3 regions of the Enterococcus olivae genome follow, and region 1 is predicted to be linked to each of the others. Evidence: predicted binding sites of a transcription regulator. Region 1 holds the regulator's gene; each other region holds the start of a gene.
The links. The regulator CtsR, encoded in region 1, represses protease genes until heat stress. The targets are predictions, from matches to a motif close to TTGGTCAAAAAAGGTCAAANA.
Positions count from the first base shown of each region.

Region 2: clpP (ATP-dependent Clp endopeptidase proteolytic subunit ClpP) is a predicted target of CtsR. The motif match lies at 2,699-2,719, and genes of this name have one in related genera.
Region 3: clpB (ATP-dependent chaperone ClpB) is a predicted target of CtsR. The motif match lies at 2,477-2,497, and genes of this name have one in related genera.

Region 1 is NZ_JBSMVT010000003.1:54,010-62,337, reverse strand. It holds gene rsmB (16S rRNA (cytosine(967)-C(5))-methyltransferase RsmB) at 1-649, shown strand, start outside; gene ACWODM_RS03690 (Stp1/IreP family PP2C-type Ser/Thr phosphatase) at 663-1,403, shown strand; gene pknB (Stk1 family PASTA domain-containing Ser/Thr kinase) at 1,400-3,592, shown strand; gene ACWODM_RS03680 (CtsR family transcriptional regulator) at 3,736-4,215, shown strand; gene ACWODM_RS03675 (ATP-dependent Clp protease ATP-binding subunit) at 4,275-6,767, shown strand; gene ACWODM_RS03670 (uroporphyrinogen decarboxylase family protein) at 7,743-8,328, shown strand, end outside.
Region 2 is NZ_JBSMVT010000014.1:43,136-51,463, reverse strand. It holds gene hflX (GTPase HflX) at 1-347, opposite strand, end outside; gene miaA (tRNA (adenosine(37)-N6)-dimethylallyltransferase MiaA) at 350-1,267, opposite strand; gene ACWODM_RS10025 (glycerophosphodiester phosphodiesterase) at 1,277-2,005, opposite strand; gene ACWODM_RS10020 (hypothetical protein) at 2,111-2,662, opposite strand; gene clpP (ATP-dependent Clp endopeptidase proteolytic subunit ClpP) at 2,804-3,385, shown strand; gene ACWODM_RS10010 (glycoside hydrolase family 73 protein) at 3,424-4,719, opposite strand; gene ACWODM_RS10005 (gamma carbonic anhydrase family protein) at 4,910-5,392, opposite strand; gene ACWODM_RS10000 (ABC transporter ATP-binding protein) at 5,515-7,272, opposite strand; gene ACWODM_RS09995 (ABC transporter ATP-binding protein) at 7,269-8,328, opposite strand, start outside.
Region 3 is NZ_JBSMVT010000005.1:58,786-67,113, reverse strand. It holds gene clpB (ATP-dependent chaperone ClpB) at 1-2,414, opposite strand, end outside; partial or broken gene ACWODM_RS05340 (MFS transporter) at 2,660-3,832, opposite strand; gene ACWODM_RS05335 (Rgg family transcriptional regulator) at 4,116-4,973, shown strand; gene ACWODM_RS05330 (lysylphosphatidylglycerol synthase transmembrane domain-containing protein) at 5,850-6,887, opposite strand; gene ACWODM_RS05325 (DUF1294 domain-containing protein) at 6,897-7,169, opposite strand; partial or broken gene ACWODM_RS05320 (diacylglycerol/lipid kinase family protein) at 7,221-8,120, opposite strand; gene pepT (peptidase T) at 8,161-8,328, opposite strand, start outside.

The DNA.
Region 1 (8,328 bases):
CTTGATCACGATCCAGGATGAGAGCTCCATGCTAGTAGCTCCAGCTTTGCAGATCGAAGCAGATCATAAGGTATTGGATGCTTGCGCCGCTCCAGGTGGGAAAACGACACATATCGCAACGTTTTTAGATCCAGCAGTTGGTGGGAAGGTCACTGCACTGGATATCCATGCCCACAAGACAGCCTTGATCGAGGAAAATGCCAAACGTCTGCAGGTAGTCGACGTAGTTGAAACGAGAACCTTAGATGCTCGTGAAGCAGGAACTGCTTTTGCGGAAGAGTCCTTTGATCGAATCTTAGTGGATGCTCCTTGCTCAGGTATGGGTCTGATGCGTCGCAAACCGGATATCAGATACAACAAAAAACCAGAAGATTTTCAAAAGCTACCTGTTATCCAGTTAGATATTCTGGAGAGTGTCGCACCTGCTTTAAAGCCTGGCGGATTGTTGGTTTATAGTACCTGTACCTTTGCTCCGGAAGAAAATCAAGAGGTCGTCGCTGCTTTTTTGGAAAGACACTCTGATTTTTCTCTAGTAGAAGTCCCTGTGGGTAACGTGGTACAATCAAGTATCGAGAAAAACATGCTGACGATCTATCCGCAACAATATATGACAGACGGATTTTTTATTAGCTGCTTACGGAAAAAATGATGAGGTGAAGGATATGGAAATTCATTATCAGACGGATGTAGGAAAAAGGCGTAATACTAACCAGGATTACGCGTCTGTGTTTACCAACCAAAAAGGCTTTATACTGGCTTTGCTGGCTGACGGCATGGGTGGTCATCGTGCGGGCGATGTCGCTAGTCATGATACAGTGGAGGAATTGGGAAGTAAATGGCAGGCATCCGATATTGCTGATAGCGAAAAAGCTGCACAATGGCTGATCCAGCATATTCAGGAACAGAATACGACGATTTTTGAACGAGGACAAGCCAATCCTGATTTGAATGGTATGGGAACGACCTTGGAAGCTGTTGCTTTATTCGATGATCAGTTTACTTTAGCTCATGTAGGTGACAGCCGCACGTATTTGTTGCGAGACAAAGAATTGATTCAATTGACAGAGGATCATTCTCTGGTAAACATTCTGGTCAAAACCGGCGAGATCACTAAAGAGATGGCTGCCAATCATCCCCGCAGGAACGTGGTCACACGCTCGATTGGGATGCCGGGAGCGGTCGAAGTGGATGTGGTCACACATTTCTCTGCTAGCCAGGATCGTTTGATCCTTTGTTCTGATGGACTGACGAACATGGTTGATGAACAAACGATCCAAACTTATATAGAAACAAGTTCTTCCCTTGAGGAAGCAGTTCAGCGATTGATCACAGCTGCGAATGAAAATGGCGGCGTGGATAATATCACTGTCTTGTTGATAGACCTTGGAGGTGTCACTCAATGATAGAGAGCGGGAAAAAATTAAGCGGCCGTTATTTGATTTTGGGAAGTATCGGCAGTGGTGGTATGGCAAATGTATTTTTGGCGAGAGATTTGATTTTGGACCGAGAAGTGGCTGTAAAAGTTTTGCGATATGACTTTCAGGACGATAAAAATGCGATTCGTCGTTTTCAGCGGGAAGCCTTGGCGGCAACTGAGCTGGTGCATCCGAATATCGTTTCTGTCTACGATGTTGGCGAAGAAGACGGCATGCAGTATTTAGTCATGGAATATGTCAAAGGGATGGATCTGAAGCGTTACATCCAGACCAATTACCCCATGTCTTACGAGGAAGTCGTCGATATTATGCAGCAGATTCTTTCCGCTGTGGCTCTGGCACATCAGCATCGCATCATTCATCGGGACTTGAAGCCACAAAATATTTTGATGAACGAAGACGGTGTCGTGAAGATCGCTGACTTTGGGATCGCGATCGCTTTGTCTGAGACTTCAATCACACAAACCAATACGATGCTAGGTTCCGTACACTACTTGTCTCCGGAACAAGCACGAGGCAGTATGGCGACTAGTCAATCAGATATCTATGCATTAGGGATCATTTTGTATGAGATGTTAACGGGACACGTTCCCTTTGATGGCGAGTCAGCGGTAACTATCGCGTTGAAGCATTTTCAAGATGAGATCCCCTCTATTCGACCTTATAATAAGGATTTGCCGCAGTCCTTGGAAAATGTTGTGTTGAAAGCAACAGCCAAAGAGACAGCTGATCGTTACAAAACAGCGGATGAAATGCAGGAAGATCTATCGACAGCCTTGTCACCGGATCGCTTAGATGAACCCCGTTGGGAACCTCATGCATTGGTGGCAGACGAAACAAAAGTTTTGACGCCAATTACAGAGGACACACCAATGCCTACCGCATTCAAGGAAATGCCGACACCGGAACCAGAAAAAGTTACAGAGGAACCAGAAAAGCCAGTCAAGAAAAAGAAACGCAAGCGGAGACTATTTATTCTGTTACTCGTGTTGGTCGCGCTGATTGGTGCAGGTATCTACGCGCTGACTGGCAGTCGGGGAGATGTCACGATCCCGGAAGTGCATGGGATGAGTGAAGTAGACGCTCAAGCAGCTCTGGAAGAAGTTGGGTTGACTGTGGCAGAGGAGACCGAAGAAGTTCCCAGTGAAGAGATCGAAGAAGGTCTAGTCGTTCGAACCAATCCTGAAGAAGGCACCGACGTCAAAGAAGGACGAGAGATTGTTTTATATGTAAGCTCCGGTCTGGAAACGATCGAATTGAAGGATTATGTTGGGGATCAGTATGAAGATGTTGAACGAGCATTGCTGGACTTGGGCTTTTTAAGAGCGAACATTCAAAAAGACGAGGAAAGCTCAGATGAAGTTCCAGAAGGAGAAATCATCAGCCAAGATCCAGAAGAAGGAACGGAACTGGTACCTAGCACGGCTAAAGTAAGCTTTGTGGTCAGCTCTGGACCAGAAACGGTCGAGATGCCAGATCTGGGAGGGTTGACCGAGTCAGCTGCACGTTCAGCCTTGGCTAGGGCTTCACTAGGAAACAATCCTGTTGATATGGAAGAAGAGTATAGTGATCAGCCGGAAGGAACCGTAATCGGACAAAATCCGACTTCAGGGACCGATGTTTCTATAGGACGAGAAGGAACAGCAATCACGCTAACCCTCAGTCTAGGAGAAGAGCCGGAAGAAACGGCTGATGTTCCAGATGTGGTTGGCCTCACTCAGTCGGAAGCTGACAAAGAGTTGCGAGATGCTGGCTTTAGTGTAGAACTTGTGGAAGAAGAGAGTGACAGCGTAGAACAAGGGCGTGTGATCCGGACTGATCCATCAGGAGGGACCGAATTAACCAAAGGGGAAACGGTTGAAATGGTGGTTTCCACTGGTTCCACACCAACGAAGACCTTTACCGTCAATGTCCATGCTTCCTTTGATTCAAATGGCTCTTCAGAACAGGTGATCACAGTCTGGCTAGAAGATTTGAATCATTCTTCAAAAACACAGGTCGAACAGAAAGTATTGAATAGTAACAACCAGTCGGAACAGATTTCGATTTCTGTGACGATCGAAGAAGGAGAGAGTGCAACCATCTACGCTCAAAGAGCTGGCGAAGACGAAGTCAGTCAGGAAGTAACAGGTGCGACCACTCTTCAAGTACCTTAATACAAAAGCAAAATGATAAACCAAAAGATGAAATTTTGGTTTATCATTTTTTTGTGCATACATGAACCAAGCCTTCTCCTTTCCAACTCAGAAAATTTTCGGTATAATTAAGGTCAATATTAGTCAAGGGAGGTCACGTATAAATGGGTCATCAAAATACTTCTGATTTGATCGAGGCATATTTAAAGAAAATCCTTGAAGAAAGTGAAATGATAGAAATTCGTCGTGCAGAGATGGCAGATCTATTTAACTGTGTCCCTTCACAAATCAACTATGTGATCAACACTCGTTTTACCATTCAACGAGGCTATACCGTAGAAAGTAAGCGCGGCGGTGGCGGTTATATCCGGATCGAAAAAATCCAGATCGCTAATTATCATCATTTTTTAGAACAAGTGAATCAGCTCTTTGATCAAACGATCTCAGAGAGAGATGCAGCGGCAATCATTCAGAAGTTATATGAAGAAGGTATTTTATTGAAACGAGAAGGCAATTTGTTATTGACGACAATTAGTAAAGCTGTTTTAGGAAAATCCGAAGAAGAAAACAAAATACGGGCAGAGATCATGCACGGTATTTTAGAACGATTGAGCTATGAAGACAGAGAGATGCCTTCCACTTAACTCAAACAAAGAGAAACAGAACATATAAGACTTTTAATCTATTAATGGGAGTGAATGAGATGGATGAACTATTCACACAACGGGCGAAAGCTGTCTTGGCGATCGCACAAGAAGAAGCAAAATACTTTAAACATCAATCGGTAGGATCAGAACATATTTTATTGGCACTGATCATTGAGCAAAATGGGATCGCAGGTAAGACCCTGAGAGAAATGCGGGTCAATGAAAATGATATTCGTGAAGAAATTGAACATTTGACAGGCTATGGAACAATGAAAGACTATCCTACAGGTGGTTTTCTACCATATTCTCCACGAGCAAGACAAATTTTTGCCTATGCTGGCGATGAAGCCAAACGCTTAGGCGCCCAGCAGATCGGCACAGAGCATTTACTACTGGGATTGTTGCGTGACGAAGAGATCTTAGCCTCTCGTATCATGTTGAACCTAGGGATGAGTTTAGCGAAAATGCGTCAGCTGTTGAAGAAAAAAATGGGTGTCAATCAGCCGAAAAATCCCAACAATGCTGGACGTCGTCGTTCACAGCAAAATAGACAGCAAGCACCACAAGAAGGCACGCCAACACTGGATTCTTTAGCAAGAGATTTGACGAAGCTAGCTCGAGAAAAACGTTTGGATCCAGTCGTAGGACGTAGCCCAGAAGTCAAACGTCTGATTCAGATTCTTAGCCGTCGTACAAAAAATAACCCCGTTCTTGTAGGAGAACCAGGGGTTGGTAAAACAGCGATCGCTGAAGGATTGGCTCAAAAAATCGTGAACGGCGAAGTACCGAAAGAAATGCAACAAAAACGTTTGATGATGTTAGACATGGGAGCATTGGTTGCGGGGACGAAATACCGTGGCGAATTTGAAGACCGCATGAAAAAAATCATTGACGAAATCTATCAGGATGGACAGATTATCTTGTTCATTGACGAGCTGCATACACTGATTGGTGCAGGTGGAGCAGAAGGAGCGATCGATGCTTCTAACATCTTGAAACCGGCTTTGGCTCGGGGCGAACTACAAACGATCGGTGCAACGACTCTTGATGAGTATCAAAAATATATTGAAAAAGATTCCGCTTTGGAACGTCGTTTTGCCCGTGTGCAGGTCGATGAACCAACGCCTGAAGAAGCAGAAGAAATCTTAAAAGGACTACGTTCACGCTACGAAGAACATCACGGTGTTGAGATCACTGATGATGCGTTGCATGCAGCTGTTCAGCTGTCTGTTCGCTACATCAATTCACGTCAATTGCCGGATAAAGCGATTGATTTGATGGATGAGTCTGCAGCGAAGGTCCGCTTAGACAAAACGGATGAAGCCTCAGAAACGTCTGTTTTACAAGAAGAACTATTGGCACTGTCAGAAGAAAAAGAAGCGGCGATCCGCAACCAGGATTTTGAAACAGCTGCCCGCTTGCGAGTAAGAGAAAAAGAATTGCATCAACGTCTAGCAGAAGTAACCTTTGTCGAAGTCAAAGAAGCTTCTGGTTATGAAAACAGTGTCACTTCAGAAGATGTTGCTTCTGTCGTTTCACAATGGACAGGTGTACCCTTGAAGCAAATGGAGAAAAAAGAAAGCGAACGTTTGCTGGACCTGGAAAAAATCATCCATCAACGTGTCGTAGGGCAGAGTGAAGCCGTTCAGGCAGTTTCTCGTTCGATCCGCCGGGCACGAAGCGGATTGAAAGATCCAAACCGTCCAATTGGTTCCTTCATGTTCTTGGGCCCAACTGGTGTTGGTAAGACAGAACTAGCCAAAGCCTTGGCAGAAGCGATGTTCGGCAGTGAAGATGCCTTGATTCGCGTGGATATGTCAGAATTTATGGAAAAATATAGTACCAGCCGTCTAATCGGTTCTCCCCCAGGCTATGTCGGTTACGATGAGGGTGGACAGCTGACAGAAAAAGTTCGATCAAAACCTTACTCAGTTATTTTGCTGGATGAAGTAGAAAAAGCCCATCCAGATGTCTTCAATATCCTGCTACAAGTCTTGGATGACGGCTATTTGACAGATTCTAAAGGGCGTCGCGTGGACTTCCGTAACACAATTTTGATCATGACGTCAAACATCGGGGCAACAGAGCTTCGCGAAGAGAAGAATGTTGGTTTCAATGTTGTGGATGCCTCAAAAGATCATGCGGTCATGCAAAAACGGATTTTGGAAGAGTTGAAAAAAGCCTACCGTCCAGAATTTTTGAACCGGATCGATGAAACGGTCGTCTTCCGTTCACTGGATCAAAGTGAGATCCATGAGATCGTGAAGATCATGAGTCGTTCAATCATCAAGCGCTTGGCAGAACAAGATATCCAATTGAAGATCACTCCGGCTGCCTTGGATGTTATCGGTAAAGCTGGCTTCGACCCAGAATATGGGGCGCGTCCAATTCGACGAGCATTGCAAAAAGAAGTGGAAGATCGTTTGAGTGAAGCCTTGCTTTCTGGTCAGATCCATTTAGGTAATCAAGTCACGATCGGTGCTTCTAAGGGAACGATCACCTTGAATGTGAGAGAACCAAAAGAGAAGAAGGTATTACAAAACGCATAGATCCTTCAAGATCGAGACAAAGACAAATCAGTTAAATTGAGAAAATCCAAAGCAGATAGTGCGAACTTCTGCTTTGGATTTTTTGTCTTTTTAACCAGTAGACCAGGTTTTATTAGATTCGCTTCACTACACAACGAAGGCTGCTTTTGTCGACCGTGAGACAGACTTGAGCCTAAAGTCTCAAGTCTGCCAAGCTTCAAACTGAGACTAATCGCTTAAGCGACCAGTCTCAGTAATTCACATCGGCTCTTCAACACGGTGACGTCGCAGTCTTGTTGTTTCGTTCCGCTAAGATTAAAAGAAAAAATTTCTCTGGTTTTATAATCATGAAGGTGATCAACGATTGAAAGATCTGCTTTAGCACAAGGGAGAGAAAGGTTTGTGTTATTACTGCGCTTAGAATTCACATTGAAGAGTGCCAGTCCCACTCTGCCAGTCCTACTTACTAGGATCTTTAATGTGGCATTTCGATCAAACTAATATTTTGTTCTTTAGAATCTTTAATCCCTAAAAAAAAATAAACTTGAGTAGTATCAGGTTGATCTCGTAATTGAGAAAAGTTGGCTAAAAAGTGTCAGTCAATAAAACATAATTTCTAAACTTTTGACTGCTGTTTACTACATAGAAATATTGAATAGATACAGATATATCTGTAAAACTGATCTTCTGAAAGGACTGTGTGATTGGAATTAGCGATCAGTTTAAAGCAAGCGGCTTTGGAAATCCTCCATAAAAAAACAGCTTTTGAGAATCTTGTGATAGAAGAAAGGTATCAGTCGGATGATTGACACTGTCTAGCCAACTACCGTACACTGGTGCCTATATCAAAGAGAGACATGGCTAGTTGTAGACACCCTGTAAAGACGAAAACCAGTCTAGAAAGCAGGAGGAAAAAACAGCTTCAAGGGTTCGCTTGTGAGTAAGAGAGCAAGCGGTGATCCTTTTATGAAGAGATGTTTAATGAAGGAGGACCAAATGAATAAAAAGGAACGATTCAATCAGGTGCTGTCAGGAGAAGCTAGTCAGTATCCGCTAGTAAGTAGTTGGCATCATTTTTTAGAGGCAGAGTATGAGGCGGAGGCTTTGGCTGAGGCAACGATTCAATTTGCACAGGAACACGATTGGGATTGGATCAAGATCAATCCTCGCGCTGTCTATCTTGCTGAAGCATTTGGAAATGTGTACGATCCTGATGATTATCGCGACGTATTTCCCAGACAGTTACAGCAACGCATTCAAACACCCGCTGATGTGTGGCAGGTGCCGATAGTCGAGGCGGCAACTTCTGCGCCATTACAAGAGCAGTTGCAAGCGGTCAAACAGATTCGTAGTGCCTTGCCAGAGATGCCACTGGTTCAAACACTTTTTTCACCTTTGACGATCCTTTTATTTTTAACAGGAAATACTTCCTACGTGAATCAAACGATGTATGGCAGTAACGCACCTCTCGATGTGAAAAAATTACTGGAAACCGAAGGCGCAGGTGTTCATCAGGCATTGGATCATATCACAGAGACGATGATCGACTATCTCAAAGAGTTAGAGAAGAACGGGATAGATG
Region 2 (8,328 bases), on a different contig from region 1:
TTCGAACGTGCCCGCATCGCAAAAATATCTAAGATCAGCTGGACTCGATCGATCACTGGTAGACCCACAGCATCGCCAATCAATTGGCTTTGACGAGGGGTTAGTTCATGGTTGAAGATAATTAGATCTGCTTCATGGGCATCTGCCAGCTGCTGCAGCTCCTCCAACTTGCCCTTGCCGATCACCGTTTGTCGATCGACTTGAGGCCTGCGCTGGATCAAAGAGAAAACGACTTCTCCTTCTGCTGTTTTGGTCAAGCTCTTCAATTCCGTCATCGATTCTTCGAAATGCCGGTAGTTTGCTTCTGTTTCAACGCCCACTAAAATAATACGTTCTTGTGCTTCCATTTTTATTCCTCCAGCCATTTTTGGATGTCTGACTCTAATTGAGGCAACGTCTCTGGTTTATCAACGAGATCCACCCAATACGGTGACAGGCGATTACGAAACCATGTCAATTGTCGTTTGGCATAGCGACGTGAGTGTAGCTTGATCTCCTCTGCAGTCTCTGCCAATGTTGCCTGTCCCGCAAAATAAGGGAAAAACTCTTTGTAGCCGATGCCCAACGCAGCCTGTGCCTCTGGAAAGTCTTTGATCTGTGCTGCTTCTTCAAGTAAGCCCGCTGTCATCATCAAGTCAACACGCAAATTGATTCGTTCGTACAAGCGCTCCCGATCAGTGGTCAAACCGATCAAAAAGTAATCATAGAGTCGTTGGGGCTCTTTTTTAGGCGCTGCAATACTTTCACCGGTGGTCTCGATCACTTCCAACGCACGAATTACTTTGCGCTGATTGTTCCAATGGATTTTTTCAGCCGCCAGTGAATCTTTGGCTTTCAACAGTTCCCACAAAGCCTGATTGCCTTTTTGCTGGGCAAACTGCTGGTACTTTTCACGGATACTCGTATCTACTACTTGCTGTTCGCCACCCAACTGGAAATCATAGAGTAGCGCCTGAATGTACAGACCCGTTCCGCCAACGACGATCGGCAGATGTCCCCGCTGCTGAATCTCGCTGATCTGACGACGCGCTTCTTTTTGAAATTCAGATACAGAGTAGGATTCGGTGATTTCCCGAATGTCGATCAAATGATGGGGAATTCCAGCGGCTTCTTCCGCTGTAACTTTCGCTGTTCCGATATCCAAACCACGATAAATTTGCATCGAATCCCCACTGATGATCTCACCCTGGTACTTTTGGGCCAATTGTATACTTAAAGCAGTCTTGCCAACAGCCGTTGGTCCGACGATCACTAACACTTTTTCCATTTTATCCCTCTATCGATCATTTCTTTTTACTTCTAATGCTTTTTCAGGAAAGTCAGTGAAGATTCCAGCGACACCGCAATCGATGCAGCATTTGATTTCCGCTTTTTTATTGACCGTCCAAGGTCTGACAGCCAAAGGAAATTCTCTGATTTCATCTTGGTGCTTCCAAACCCAACGTATATCTGGATGCAAGCCCTGAATAAAGGATCGCTCCAAAGCCATTGGCGGCTTCTTCTCTGATTTGCCCATAATAAAATCAATCTGCGTTTCTGGTTCCAAAAGATGGATTCTTTCCAAAGTGGACATATTAAAACTACTATATCCATAAGTGAAGGGCCACTCTTGACTAGTCAGTAATTGTGACACTTTCTCTTCGATTCCCGGATAAGGTTCTTTGTCTGTTTTCAGTTCGATCGCCAGCATGCCGCGATAATTTCGAGTCACCAACAGGTCTAATACTTCTTTTAAAGTCGGTACTTTTGTAGAAGCATATTTTTCATCAAACCAGCTGCCGGCATTCAATTCCTTGATCTCTGACAATGTTTTTGACAGAATCGCACCTCTGCCATCAGTGGTGCGATTCACCTCTTCATCATGCATCACGATGAGTTCTCCGTCTTTTGTTAATTGAACGTCCAACTCAATACCGTCTGCACCTAAACGAACGGCTTCTGCAAAAGCCGGCAAAGTATTTTCTGGACGTGTCCCACTGCTTCCGCGATGAGCAAAAATCTTCATTCCTGTTCACTCCAATCAGAGTTATTCTAACATGTCTTAACCTGTAAATTCAAAAAAAGAGAAATTGAATAGCCATCTTCAATTTCTCTTTGTCTCATTTGATTCCTATAAAGCCTTTGAAAAGTAAGTCATTGGTTTTTCTGACATTTGTTGCATTTGGACTTTGCGCTCATAGACCATCTCTGTCAGCTGATCTGAGAACTGCTCCATCAACACACGTCCACCTTTGAAGGTATAACCACCGATCGCCACAACCTCTTCTGGCGAAAGAACAACTTTGCGGGTGGCGATTTTTTTAAAGAATTCTTCCAAAAAGTAATTTGGCAGATAAAAGCTGTTTTGAGCAGCAAAGGACTGTAGATAGATATAATCATCTACCGTAATATAGCAATCATCAAAGGCATCGAAGCTCACATACTTGTCCATCATCACGATCCGTTTTTCCAGGACCTCAATGATTTTTTTATTTAAAAGTACCAAAGTCTCGATTTCCTTGACTTTATGCTCCAACAGTCGTCGTTGTGCTTCCTTGCGTTCATCGTAGCGGATGCGTAGATTGAAGGCCACCACAGTAAGTAACGCTCCGATAACGACACCAATCATCCCAATAAAAAATTCAGTCACTTGCTTTCTCCTTTCGTTTTTCTTTCTATCCATCTTATCATATTTTTCTTTTATTTACCCAAGATTTTCTATTTGACCTTTATTGACCTTGTGTGTATACTTACATTTAGATAAAGGTTGCTCTTAGCAACAGTCATTTATCAATCTAGTCAGAATTGAAGGAGGATCCCTTAGATGAATTTAATTCCTACAGTTATTGAACAATCATCTCGTGGAGAAAGAGCGTATGACATTTACTCTCGCCTATTAAAAGATCGTATTATCATGTTGAGTGGTCAAGTAACCGATGATTTAGCCAACTCGATCATCTCACAATTATTATTCTTGGATGCACAAGATTCAGAAAAAGATATCTACTTGTATATCAATTCTCCAGGCGGTAGCGTGACTGCTGGTCTGGCGATCTATGACACGATGAACTTCGTGAAAGCCGATGTTCAAACGATCGTCATGGGTATGGCTGCTTCAATGGGAAGTTTCTTGTTGACAGCGGGTACGAAAGGCAAACGCTTTGCCTTGCCGAATGCCGAGATCATGATTCACCAACCACTTGGCGGTGCCCAAGGACAAGCAACAGAGATCGAGATCGCTGCACGTCATATCTTGAAAACACGCGAACGCTTAAACAAAATCTTAGCCGAGCGTACCGGTCAGCCGATCGAAGTCATCGAAAAAGATACCGACCGCGACAATTTTATGTCTGCGGAAGAAGCAAAAAAATACGGCTTGATCGACGAAGTAATGGTCAACAGATAAGAAAAAAGACTGAAACGTCAACGTTTCAGTCTTTTTTTTTAATCATATTGTGCCAGATTCCAATTTTCGATCAGCTTGTTCAATTTCGTGTGATAGTCTGGATCTGTCGCGTATTTTCCTGTCAATGCACGAGTGGCCTCTTGATAGGTCGCTGCATTGGATCGCCAAGCACCCTGATAGAATTTGGCATTGTAGCTTAAACCGTTGGCCAGTAGTTTGGCATTGTCCTGCAACGAATCAGCCACAGTCTCATACTTTCTAAAGGAAGCGGGCAAGGTCACACGAACACCGTTGATCACTTCGTCCGATGGAATATCATAGGAAGCAAAACGTCCGGCATCTGATTTGCTGTACTTGATTCCGAATAAGTTATTGGCTTCTTTTGACAGCTTACTAGCACCAAAGCCAGATTCCAAGATTGCTTGAGCGATCATGACCGAAGGATACAAGCCATATTCGTCTGCTAATTTTTGCGCTTCTGGAGCAATCGCCTCGACAAAAGAAGCATTGTTGGTCCAAGTGATCTCACCTGTTGTTGATGTAGCTACTGTTTGACGAACAGTCGAAGGTCTAGAAGGGCTATTAGAAACTCTGGAAAGATTCGTTGAGCTAGTGATAAAATGTTTATCGACATTCGCAACGACTTCTTCATGATCCGCCATCGTTCCTCGACTGGTGTCAGCAGGCTCTCTTCGGATCGATTCTTCGGTCTCTTCAGATAGATCAGATGCGGTGGTTTCTGTGGTTTTTGTCTGCCCAGAAGCAAAAGATTGGCGATCACTACTGATCGTCGCATCTTGATCGACATAACCAACCCACTGATTGTCTATATCGTACAAGGACAAATAGACATCTCCATTGAAATGAGAAAATAAACTTTTTACCCGATACGTCTCGCCGATCCGATCCTTCGTGTCTCCAATGACCTTCCATTCAAAATCTTCATAGATTTCTGTTGGATCAACGATTTCTACATAGTCTCTCAGAATTTTTTCGATGCCTTCCGGGCCTTCTGCCTTGGTGACCTGCGACGCATCAATATAACCAATCAATCGTTTGGCATCATGGATCGCCAAATAATTGATAATCCCTTTTGATTGAGTTTCTTTGACTAGAAACGTTTGATTGGGTTCGATTTCTACTTTAGAAGCGATCGTCTTCCCGGCATCTTGATAAACGACAAGGTTCTTCCCTGTCACACTGACATATTCATAGTCATTCTCTTCTGCCATCACCCATAGCGTATTTGCTGGAACCAGTGATCCCCATTGACCGAAACAAATCCCTACTCCTAGTACAGCTAACATACCCGTCTTTAAAAAAAATGCTTTCAACGTCTTGTTCCTTCCTCGTTTCATTCTCTTGTTCACTTTACACGAAACCTGCTTAAAAGGAAACCTTATTTTGAAAAAAACTTGGCCAGCTATTCTTTGCATCCACACTTCACTGCAAAGTGAGTCTCACCCTGCCCCTAAGCAGATGATGTCAGGCAGTGGCACAATTTTATTAACAAGCGATCATCCATTATAACTCTTTGAATTCTCCTTGTTGATGAGCTTGTCCCATTTCACAATAATGTATAATATTTTGCCGATTCGCTTCAATTTCTTCTGGTGTCAGTGGTCGAATAACTCTTGCTGGACGGCCAAATACTAGTACATTCGGTGGAATGACTGTTCCTTCAGTCACCAGAGATCCTGCACCGATCAGGCTGTTCTCACCGATCACCGCATGATTCAAGACAATACTGCTCATCCCAATCAGTGCACCATCTTCAATTTTACAGCCGTGTAGCATACACTGATGCCCGACAGTGATATCTTTGCCAATCTCTGTTGGGGCATCATGATCCACGTGAATGATCGTTCCATCCTGGATATTTGTGCGATCACCGATCTTGATGAAATTTGCATCGCCACGAATCACACTGTTGTACCATACAGTAACGTCTTTCCCTAAAATCACATCTCCGATAACAACTGCATTCTTTGCAATAAAATTTGACATGGTTTGCGCTCCTTTTCTTTTCCGCTTAACGTTGTGAATATTCTCCTATTTTTTCAAGTATATCATGGTCTGGTCCTCGAAAAAAAAGAGTTTGAAATCCTATGACTTCAAACTCCTCTTTCTTATTCTGCTTCTTCAGAAAACTGACTGTTGTACAAATTGGCATAGAAGCCATCTTTTGCCAGTAAAGTTTCGTGATTGCCTTGTTCAATGATCGATCCTTGATCCATGACCAGGATCAAATCAGCATCACGGATCGTCGACAGACGGTGAGCGATCACAAAGCTGGTCCGGCCCTCCATGACTTTATCCATTGCTTTTTGGATCAGTGCTTCTAAACGAGTGTCGACCGAGCTAGTTGCCTCATCTAAAATCAGAATTTTTGGATCAGAGATCACTGCACGAGCAATCGTCATTAATTGTTTTTGTCCTAATGAGACATTGTCACCTTCTGAATTGATGACCATTTCGTATCCCTCAGGCATCGTCCGAATAAAGTGATCGACATTGGCTGTTGTGGCAGCATCGACGACTTCATAATCTGTCGCGCCAAGTTTCCCAAAACGAATGTTGTCTGCGATCGTTCCTTCATATAACCAAGCATCCTGTAAGACCATTCCAAACAATGAACGCACATCGCTTCTTGACATGTGTTTCGTATTCACACCATCGATTTTGATTGCTCCTTCATCGACCTCATAAAAGCGCATCAAGAGATTGATCAAGGTCGTTTTCCCAGCACCAGTTGGACCAACGACTGCCACTGTTTGTCCAGCTTTAACAGAAAAATTCAAGTTCTCGATCAATTTTTTCTCAGGACTGTAGGAGAAGCTGACATTCTCAAAAATCACATCTCCCTCTACTTTGTCTGGCAATGGAACATCGACTTTATTGACGGATTCTTCGGGTTCGTCCAGGATTTCAAAGACACGTCTGGACGCAGCAGAAGCACTTTGAAGTACTGCTGACAACTGTGTGATATTCCCCATCGGCTGACTGACTTGCCAGATATATTGAATAAAGGCTTGCAACTGACCGACAACGATCACACCGCCTATTACATAAAAACTTCCTAAAACAGCAATGACGATATAGGCAAGATACGCTGTCATTTGAACGAGCGGCATCATTAACCCAGAGACAAAAGCTGCTCTAAAGCCATAATATTTCAATTTATGGTTGGCGTTTTTAAAGCCTTCCAATGTCTGTTTTTCACGTCCGTATACTTTCAACACATTGAAACCAGTCATGTTTTCCTGAACATAACCGTTCATATCTCCCAATGCATCTTGCATACTGTTAAAATAATTTTGCGACTTAGACACAATAAAGCGTGAGATCAACAAAGCAGCCGGAATCATGATCACTGCCAACAGTGCCATGAAGGTATTGATGTAAAACATCATGCCAACCGCCATCACAATACTCAAGATGGCATTTACGATACCGATCAAGGCCTGTTGCATCGCCCCACTGACCACGTCTACATCGTTGGTTACTCTAGAAAGTACGTCTCCTTGCTGATTGGTATCAAAATAAGAGACCGGCAGTCGATTGATTTTTTTATCAATGTCCTGACGTAGATCCTTCATCGCAGATTGCACGACATTCGTGATCAAGACCCCTGAAAGCAATTGAGACATCGCATAACCGATCCCAACAATAAAGAGCCACACGAGTGTTTTTCTGATATATGGAAAGTTGATCGCTTCTCCTTGAGAGATGTTGTGAGCGATCTCTGTCATTGGTAGACCCGTAACATAAGGCATTGCCGCATTAAATGCAACTGTTGCAAGGGTAAAGAACATCACTAGGAAGAAGACAATTTTGTAAGGCTTGATATATTGACTCAAACGTTTTAATGAATTCAAAGATTTCATTTAGCTAATTCCTCCTCCGATAGCTGTGATGCAGCAATATCATAATAAATAGAACAGTTTTCCAACAATTCTCTGTGGGTTCCCATGCCCACGACATCACCTTCGTTTAAAACGATGATCTTGTCGGCGTGCATGATCGTTCCCACACGTTGAGCCACGATCAGCGTCGTTGATTCAGTGGTCTCTTCTTTCAAACGCTCACGCAAGCGAGCATCTGTCGCGTAGTCTAATGCAGAGAAGCTGTCGTCAAAAATATAGATTTCCGGTTCGCGAATGACCGCACGAGCGATTGCCAGACGCTGTCTTTGTCCACCTGAGAAGTTTGTCCCTCCCTCAGATACTGGTGTATCGTAGCCCTCTGATAAACGAGAAATAAATTCCTTTGCCTGCGCAATGTCGATCGCACGATCCATATCCTGCAGATTCGCTTCTTCTTTTCCATAGCGCAGGTTATCTGCAATCGTTCCCGTAAACAGCAAGGCTTTCTGAGGAATAAATCCGATTTTGTTCCGCAAAGCGTCCAGTTGATAGTCACGAACATCGACACCGTCAATCAGTACTTGACCTTCACTCACATCAAAGAAACGCGGGATCAGCTGGATCAGCGTAGACTTCCCACTACCGGTACTTCCGATAAAGGCAACCGTTTCTCCTGGTTTGGCAGTAAAGCTGATGTCACGAATGACTGGTGTTTGAGACGGTCCTGGATAAGCGAAGGTCACATTTTTGAATTCGATATAGCCTTTGGTTTGCGTTTCAGTCACGCCATCTTTTTTGTCCTTGATGATTGGGTCGATATCGAAGGCCTCTTGGATACGATTGGCTGAAACGGCCGCTCTTGGGTACATCATAAACACTGTTGAGAACAGCAAAAATGAGAACAAAGCATGGAAGATGTATTCAATAAAAGCAATCAAGTCACCCACACGCAATTCTCCTGCATCGATTTGAACACTACCACTCCAAATGATCATAATCATTACAATATTGAACAAAAAGAAAAAGGCCGGTTGGGCCACAGCCATCAGACGGAACAGACTTTTCGAACTTGCAGTA
Region 3 (8,328 bases), on a different contig from region 1:
TTGGCTTCATCATCGATCGTCAAATAAATTTCTTGGTGGAACAAACGTTGTGACAATTGATCCACAATCTTATCGACGATTCCTGTGACATCTTCCAGACTCAATGGTGTGAATAAGATCGTATCATCGATCCGATTCAAGAATTCTGGTTTGAAATGTCCTTTTAAAATAGACATGACTTGTTCTTGAACGTTTTCTGGAATCTGACCCTCTGCGGTTACTCCCTCAAGCAAGATCTGTGAACCAATATTACTAGTCATGATCAAGACGGTATTCTTGAAGTCGACTACCCGGCCTTTAGAATCTGTCAAACGACCATCATCTAGAACTTGCAATAAGATATTGAACACATCTGCATGGGCTTTTTCGATCTCGTCCAACAAAATGATCGTATAAGGATTACGACGAACAGCTTCGGTCAATTGACCACCTTCTTCATAGCCGACATAACCAGGAGGTGCTCCAACTAGACGAGACACTGAATGTTTTTCCATGTACTCACTCATGTCGATCCGCACCATATGGTCTTCTGAATCAAATAAGTTTTCAGCCAAGGCTTTCGCTAATTCGGTTTTCCCAACACCCGTTGGTCCCAAGAATAAGAACGAACCTAGTGGCCGATTGGGATCCTGTAAACCGGCACGGGAGCGAATCACGGCATCGCTGACTGCGTTGACTGCTTCATCCTGACCAATCACTCGTAAGTGAAGCGTCTCATTCAGCTTCATCAATTTTTCTCGTTCACCTTCGACCAGCTTAGTCACCGGAATGCCCGTCAAGCGACCGACAACTGTCGCAATTTCATTTTCTGTCACCGATTCTTGCACCATTCTTAGCTGCTCGGGATCATTCTTAGCTTCCAGTTCTTTTAATTCTTTCTCCAATTGTGGGATCGTTCCGTGACGCAAGACAGCGGCACGTTCCAGGTCATAATTGTTCTCAGCATCCTCTAACTCATGTTTGGCGCGGTCGATCTCTGCACGCTTATTGGACACTTCATTAACTTCTTCTTTTTCCGTTTCCCATTGCATCTTCATCGCATTGACTTCTTCACGCAATTCCGCTAGCTCTTCCTGTAACGAACTCAAACGTTTTTTCGATGCATCGTCGGTTTCTTTTTTCAATGCTGCTTCTTCGATCTCCAACTGCATCAAACGACGTGTCACTTGATCCAGTTCCGTCGGCATCGAATTCATTTCTACACGAATCGTGGCACAAGCTTCATCAACTAGATCGATCGCCTTGTCCGGCAAGAAACGGTCAGTGATGTAGCGATCAGACAAAGTTGCCGCTGCAACCAAAGCATTGTCATGAATATTAACACTGTGGTGGATTTCAAAACGTTCTTTCAGTCCACGCAAAATTGAGATCGTATCCTCTACCGTCGGCTCCTTCACCAATACCTTTTGGAAACGACGCTCCAAGGCTTTGTCCTTTTCCATGTATTGACGATACTCATCTAAGGTAGTCGCACCGATTGTGTGCAATTCGCCACGTGCTAGCATCGGTTTCAATAAGTTTCCGGCATCCATGCTGCCTTCAGTTTTTCCTGCACCTACGATATTATGAATCTCATCGATAAACAAGATGATCCGACCCTCTGATTTTTTAACTTCCTGTAGTACAGCTTTCAATCGTTCTTCAAATTCTCCACGGAATTTTGCTCCTGCGATCAAGGCACCCATATCCAGAGAAAATATTGTTTTGTCTTTTAGATTTTCCGGTACATCTTTGCGAACGATTCGTTGAGCCAAACCTTCCACGATTGCTGTTTTCCCAACCCCTGGTTCACCAATAAGTACTGGATTGTTTTTCGTTTTACGCGACAAGATTCGGATAACATCACGAATTTCCTCATCACGACCAATGATTGGATCCATGTTGCCTGCTCTGACTTGTTGGACTAGATCCACACCATATTTTTCTAAAGCTTTGTATTGTTCTTCTTGATTTTGTGAAGTCACTCGCTCGCCTCCCCGCATGTCTTCAATTGTTTTTTTCAATTCTTTTTCATTGATTCCTTGTTTTTTCAAATAAGTAGTCAATCGATAATTTTTTAATTTCATCAACGCAAGAATCACGATCTCAGTTGAAAGAAATTCGTCTTGAAATTCTTCTCTGACCTTGTCAGCCTCTGATAATAAACGGAACAGATTTTGACTCATCGTTTGACCATATTGGACGTTTCCACCTTCAATCGTCGGATATTCGTCCAACGCACGATCAATCTCTGCTTCAAAAGCTTCGACATCTAGACCAGCATCTGTATAAAAGTTTCTTGCAAAATGATTTGGTTGTAAAAAGATTTTCCATAAATGAGCAATATCAATTTCTTGATGATGACGTGTAACGGCGATCTGCTGCGCTTCAGCAATCGCACTTTGAAGTGTTGTCGTCATTTTTTCTATATTCATATGAGTTCCTCCCATCACTTCATTAAGGTTTGATTTTACCTTACAAAGACTATTATACCCTTATGGTCAGTAATGGTCAAAAATAAACCCTTGGAAATTTGACCTTTTTTGATAGACTTGATTCTCATTCGCTTTCATTCTCTCATTTATAATTTCACTCAAAAAAAAGAGGCTTTATTTTTAAAGTCGCGCTCCTCCTACGACTTATCTCAACTGAGAAAAATTTAAAACCGTTAATGCAAACATTATATTTTACTAAAATCAGTTTCTTCAGTGTTATCCTTAAAAATACTAAACATCAACACACCACAGAAGACTAAACTTATCAAAATATAAATAAGTACAGACACACCAGCTAGACTAATAAAGATTGTCGAAAGCAATGATGGAAAGACTGAAAAAAAAGTTCCCATCGAGGCATTGATCGTTCCCATCTTTTCTGCTGGTACATTCTTCAAAATAATTGCGCTAAAACGAATATTAAATATTCCAATAGCAAATACACCGATCATCATGATAGCTATTCCAATCCAAATTTGCTCCACTAACAGTCCGATTAGAAAAAAGCTATTCCCAAAAAAAGCTAGAAAAAGAATTGTTTTTGTTTTCAACCAGGCAAAAAATTTTGGACCTAGCATACTCCCCAATAAACTGATTGCAACTGTCACTCCTTGAATCAAAGCTGTTGAAAAAGCAATATTGCGTATTTGCTGATCCATATTTAGAGACAGATATAAAGTGATAACTGGTGTGGAAGTTAGGACAATACTATTCAAACAAGCTGCGTAGATAAAAAAATTACGGATACTTTTAATTTTTAGTAGTTCTTTGATACTCTCTATAATGTGTTTAAACAAATCAGAAATATTTGAAAAATGAACAGGATTAATTTTTGACTCAATCGTTTCAAATTTGCTTTTTAAACCCCTGACTCCCACTGCTACAATAAAAAATGTTACAGCGTTAAAAAAAGCAAGGTTATGAATCGTCATAAAACCCAACAAAAAAGCACCGACAAATCCGGCAGCCATCATAATAATATTTTCAAAAACAGCATTGACCGCAATAGCTTCCTCGTACTCGTCTTCTTTTACAACAAATTTTATAAAGGGATCGATACATAAATCAACGAAACTACCGAACGTATCACTGATAGCATTTAAAATCCCAATTAGTATGACTATCCATAAAGAGTGTCCACTCATGATCAAAAAACCAATCATCAGATAAATCATTCCTCTAACGATTCCTGAGTGAAAAAAATACTTGGTACGTGTTACTGCTGAATCCGCTAAGGCGCCTAATAAAATTTGAAATACTCTTGGAAAAATCTCTGAAATACTAATAATAGTCATGCTTAAAGCAGAATTAGCGAAGTTAGAAGCGTAGCTAATCAAAGCAATATAATACAAACTATCGCCTAATAAACTTAGTCAATGTAAACTTTTCCATTGACGATACATCTTGTTCTTAAAAAAAGGATTGTTTCTCTCCTTCAAACTAAGATAGAATGTTAATTTAAGAGAGGAATTACGGCTCTTCTAAAAACAGACTTGTACTCGGTCCTTTTATAACTTTTGCCATCTACGTTCTCCTTCTTCTGCTTACTATCACTATTGAAATCTCTTTCCGAAAAGCGTATCATATCTTTTAATAAGCACTAGTAATTGTACAGTATTTTGACATAAAGTAGGTTTAACTATGGATCATTCAGCAACGATAAAAAAATTAAGAATCAATAAAAATATTACTCAACAACAGTTATGCCAGGATATATGTTCACGAAGTACTCTTGCGACTTTTGAAACGAAGGGAAACTATCTTTCAGCCGAATTTTTATTTCGTTTTCTTGATCGGATGAATATCAGAGTTGACGAATATCTCCTTTGTCTAAACACTCATGAAACAGAAAAGAATCTAGCAATTGAAGCAATCAAAACTGCTCGAATACAAAAAGATGGAGAACGCTTATTGCATTTAGCCAATGATTTTAAGAATAACTATCAAAAAACTAAAGACATCTTTTGGCTTTGCTATGCTTTTAAAGCAGAAGAAATTGCAATACATTTAAATGAAAAAGTTTTTGATTATCGACAGTATAAAGAACAACATCAGGAAGAACTCACCCTGATGACGAATTACCTAATGAAAGTAAATCACTGGAACGAATTTGAATTTAATCTGCTTGGTAACCTGATGCAGTATCTACCAACTTCCTATATAAAAATAATTTTGCAGAAAATTTTAGAAAACGATCAATCCTCTAGTAAGACGCAAGAGTTAATAATCAAACTCTTCCTTAATGCCAGTATCCATTTTGTAGAAGCAGAATTATTAGAAATCGTTCCTGATATTTTAAAACAAGTTGAACCGCTTTTATCAGTTGAGCATCTTCATTGGCAAATACTCAGCCGTTTTTTAAAGGATCTGTGTCATGAATTAAAGCTAGGCAAAACTGACCAAAATCAATACGAGTATTTAACTATCTATTCATCTATGGGACATCATGGTTATCATCAGACTCTTTTGAACTTTAGAAACAGACAATTAGGTATATAAATTTTGTTTTGTATCAAAGTTACCGTTCTTTTTCTTTAGACTTTGTCTTGTACTATTTGAGAAATTCATATTTATGTGGCATCACAGTAAACACATAAGAAGAAGCACCCTAAGTATTGTTTGAAACAATGTCGATGGATCGAACGCAACATGAAGGAACAGGACAGCTACTAAAATGGAAGAAACCATCAGCAAGATTTCTTTTTGAGTAACCCAAGAAAAATTCCTTCCATTATTGAAATGACGATAGCTACGGATAGAGTCATTATGTAAATAAATACATATTCAGATAGCAAAGAAAATATACTGTCATTGAGTGCAGACAACCATGGATTGAAATAAAAAAGAGCTAAAAAGCCCCAAAACAGCTTTAATGTTTTCTTTGGATAGAGCAGAATAACTACGATTAAAATCAAAAATAATGAAAGTAAAAAATTATTGAGATACATCTACCTTCCCCTCTCCTGTTCCATCATAATTAGTGTCTCCTCAAAAAAAAGACCCAGCAAAGCTGCTCGGTCCTTAATTTTTCATCCTATCTGCTATTGAAAAAGGCTCATTGATCACATCGCATCCGGCAAGACAAAAATCATATAGACGCAGAGCAGCATCAGCACGCATATGAAGCTGATTCCCAAGTATCGCAAGCTTTTATTTTTTTGTATGTACCCTGATGCTGTTGCGATCAAGCCGATAATAAAAAGCATACCGAGTAGTGTTGAAAATGACATGTCTTCACCTCTCTTGTTTTCTATATTTTAATCAAGAAGAAAGACAAAGGGACGATTTCGCCTGCTTTTTATGAAATTCATAACAATCGTAATGATTACTTAAAAAAATCTGGGAAACAATCGACTAGCGACGTTCCCCAGATTTTTACTCTTTCTCTTTTTCGGCTTTGATTTCCTGCAATTCATTGGATAGTGCATTTTTTCTCTCGATCATCGCTTGGATAAAACCTAACAAAAACGGTAAGACATAAGATGCAAAACGATAGAGCAACATAGAAGATACCGCATCGACGGTCCCTACTAATGGACTAAACAGAAACAAATAAACAAATTCAAAGGCTCCGATCCCCGCTGGTGACGGAATTACCCCAGCTAGTGCCAAGGTAAAGCTGATCAACGAAAAGATTAGCCAAAAGTCAAGTTCAGGATGATTAGCAACTAAACAAACATAAGGGATCAAATACCACATTACTAGCTTGATCAAACTCAAAAGATAAATTTTCCCTAATGCTGTTTTATCATATAAGATCGAGGACACCGTTTCTCTCAAGGAATAGATTTGTAAATTACATTGATCGACTAAAGTCCGCAATTTTTTTGATTTTAACCACTTGTTACAAATAACTAATAAGAATACCTGTAAATTGACACTGATAGAAACGGTCAGAAAAAACAGAACAATGGCCGCTGTCATGATCATTCCTGTCAGAACCAAGGGAATCATTCTTGGAGCATGTGTGTACAAGGTTGGAAACTGCAACACTAGGCCCAAAAAAGCGAAAGTCAAAATTGCTGATTTGTACATCATTAGATGAAGAGCAGTCACGCCCATTCCCTGAGAGACTTTCAATCCTTTTCGCTTGTAAAAATTCACTTCTGAGATCAGTGTACCTGCACCAAAAGTGATCACTCGATAAAAGGCAACATAAAAAGCGGTCAACATTCCGTCAATAATCCGGAACTTTTCAGAAAAGCCATGAATAATCGCTCTAATCGTCCAGCCTTCGAAGAATTGATAAGCTAGTCCTAAAAAAATGACTGCAAACAGAATCATTGGTTTCGTATCCGTCAGCTCGATCAGAATATCTGCCAAAGAGTTTTGAATCAAATAAATCATGACACCAAAAATCAGTAGCACGACCAGGATATTCATGATAAATTTCCACTTGGCACTTGGTTTCATCCTCTTCTCCTATCTATACACAAAGATCAATACGAGATCAAAAAGCACACCCAAAAGAAAACCTATTAAAAATTTTTTCTTTCTTGTTTTATGATGAAACACTCGTCGAGCAATTAGACCACCCAGTCCGCCTCCAACAAGTCCCATAAAAATTAGATTTGCTTCGGGTACACGCCATTTTTTCTTGATTGCTTGTCGTTTGTCATAGCCCATCAAAAAAAACACATACACATTTACAATGATCAAATACGACCATAAAGGATTTCTCAAAAATTCTGTCATTATTTCCTCCTACTGCTCCGTCGCTTAAAATTTATTCCCATGCAAATTTTTTTATCTTTTGGAAGAAAAAATTTCCAATCCTTCATGAACAACTTCTATTTCAACTGGTAGATCATCTGTTGGATCGCCGTCAGTACGTGTACCGATCTTTTTGTCACGGTTCAAACTTGTGATGCTTGCTTGTTTTGCTGAAAAATAAATGACACCCGGAATTTTGTGCAGCTTTCCTTTTAAGATACGAGGAATGTTATAGATAAATACATGAAAATCTAATTAGGGTATCACCACAAAATGCATCAGACCATCATCTGGATCAGCGGTTGTATCGAAGGCGGTAAAACCGCCTACCGAACCGGTCATCGTAATTGTCATCAAATGAAGTTTCCCCTGCCAGCTGTTTTCTTCTGCTTGGATCGAGACCGCATATTTTCTTTTTTTGAACAGCAACTGGAAGAAACGTTTTAAAAATGCCAATGGACCATATTTTTGTTTCTCAGTCTGACTAATGTTCGCCGCTGTATCTGCTAAAATTCCGACAGTCATGGTCGAGATCATCACGTCTTCATTAACTTTCGCAAAATCTATTTTTTGCGTTTGTTGTTTGAAAATAACTTCAAAAGCCGCTTCTGCTTCCAAAGGGATCTCTAACACACGTGCCAGATTATTGACTGTTCCTCCTGGGATCACGCCAATTTTATATTGATCAAGTGTCTCTTTGAACATCCGAACCGCATGGTGGATCGTACCGTCCCCTCCAATAACGACCAAGGTATCAATTTCATTGACATGGGCTTTTTCAAGGACATCTTCATCTTCAACATCCGGATTGGTCACCTGTAAAACGACCGCTTCGACATTTGGCTTTCCTTCAGCAGCCTGCTTGAATTTTTCAGCAATGTCTTTTCCCTCATTGTTTCCAGAAGTGTCGTTGTAAATAACCATGATTTTCATTGTTCATCCCATCCTTTCTGAATAGGAAAATCAATTTGTCTTACTTTTGAGCGTTCAATTCTGCGATTTTCACGATCACAGCAGTCGCCTGTTCCATTGTTTGGACAGAGACGTATTCAAAACGCCCATGCATATTTTCACCACCAGCAAAGATATTAGGTGTTGGGATGCCCATGTAGGAAATTTTTGAGCCATCTGTTCCACCACG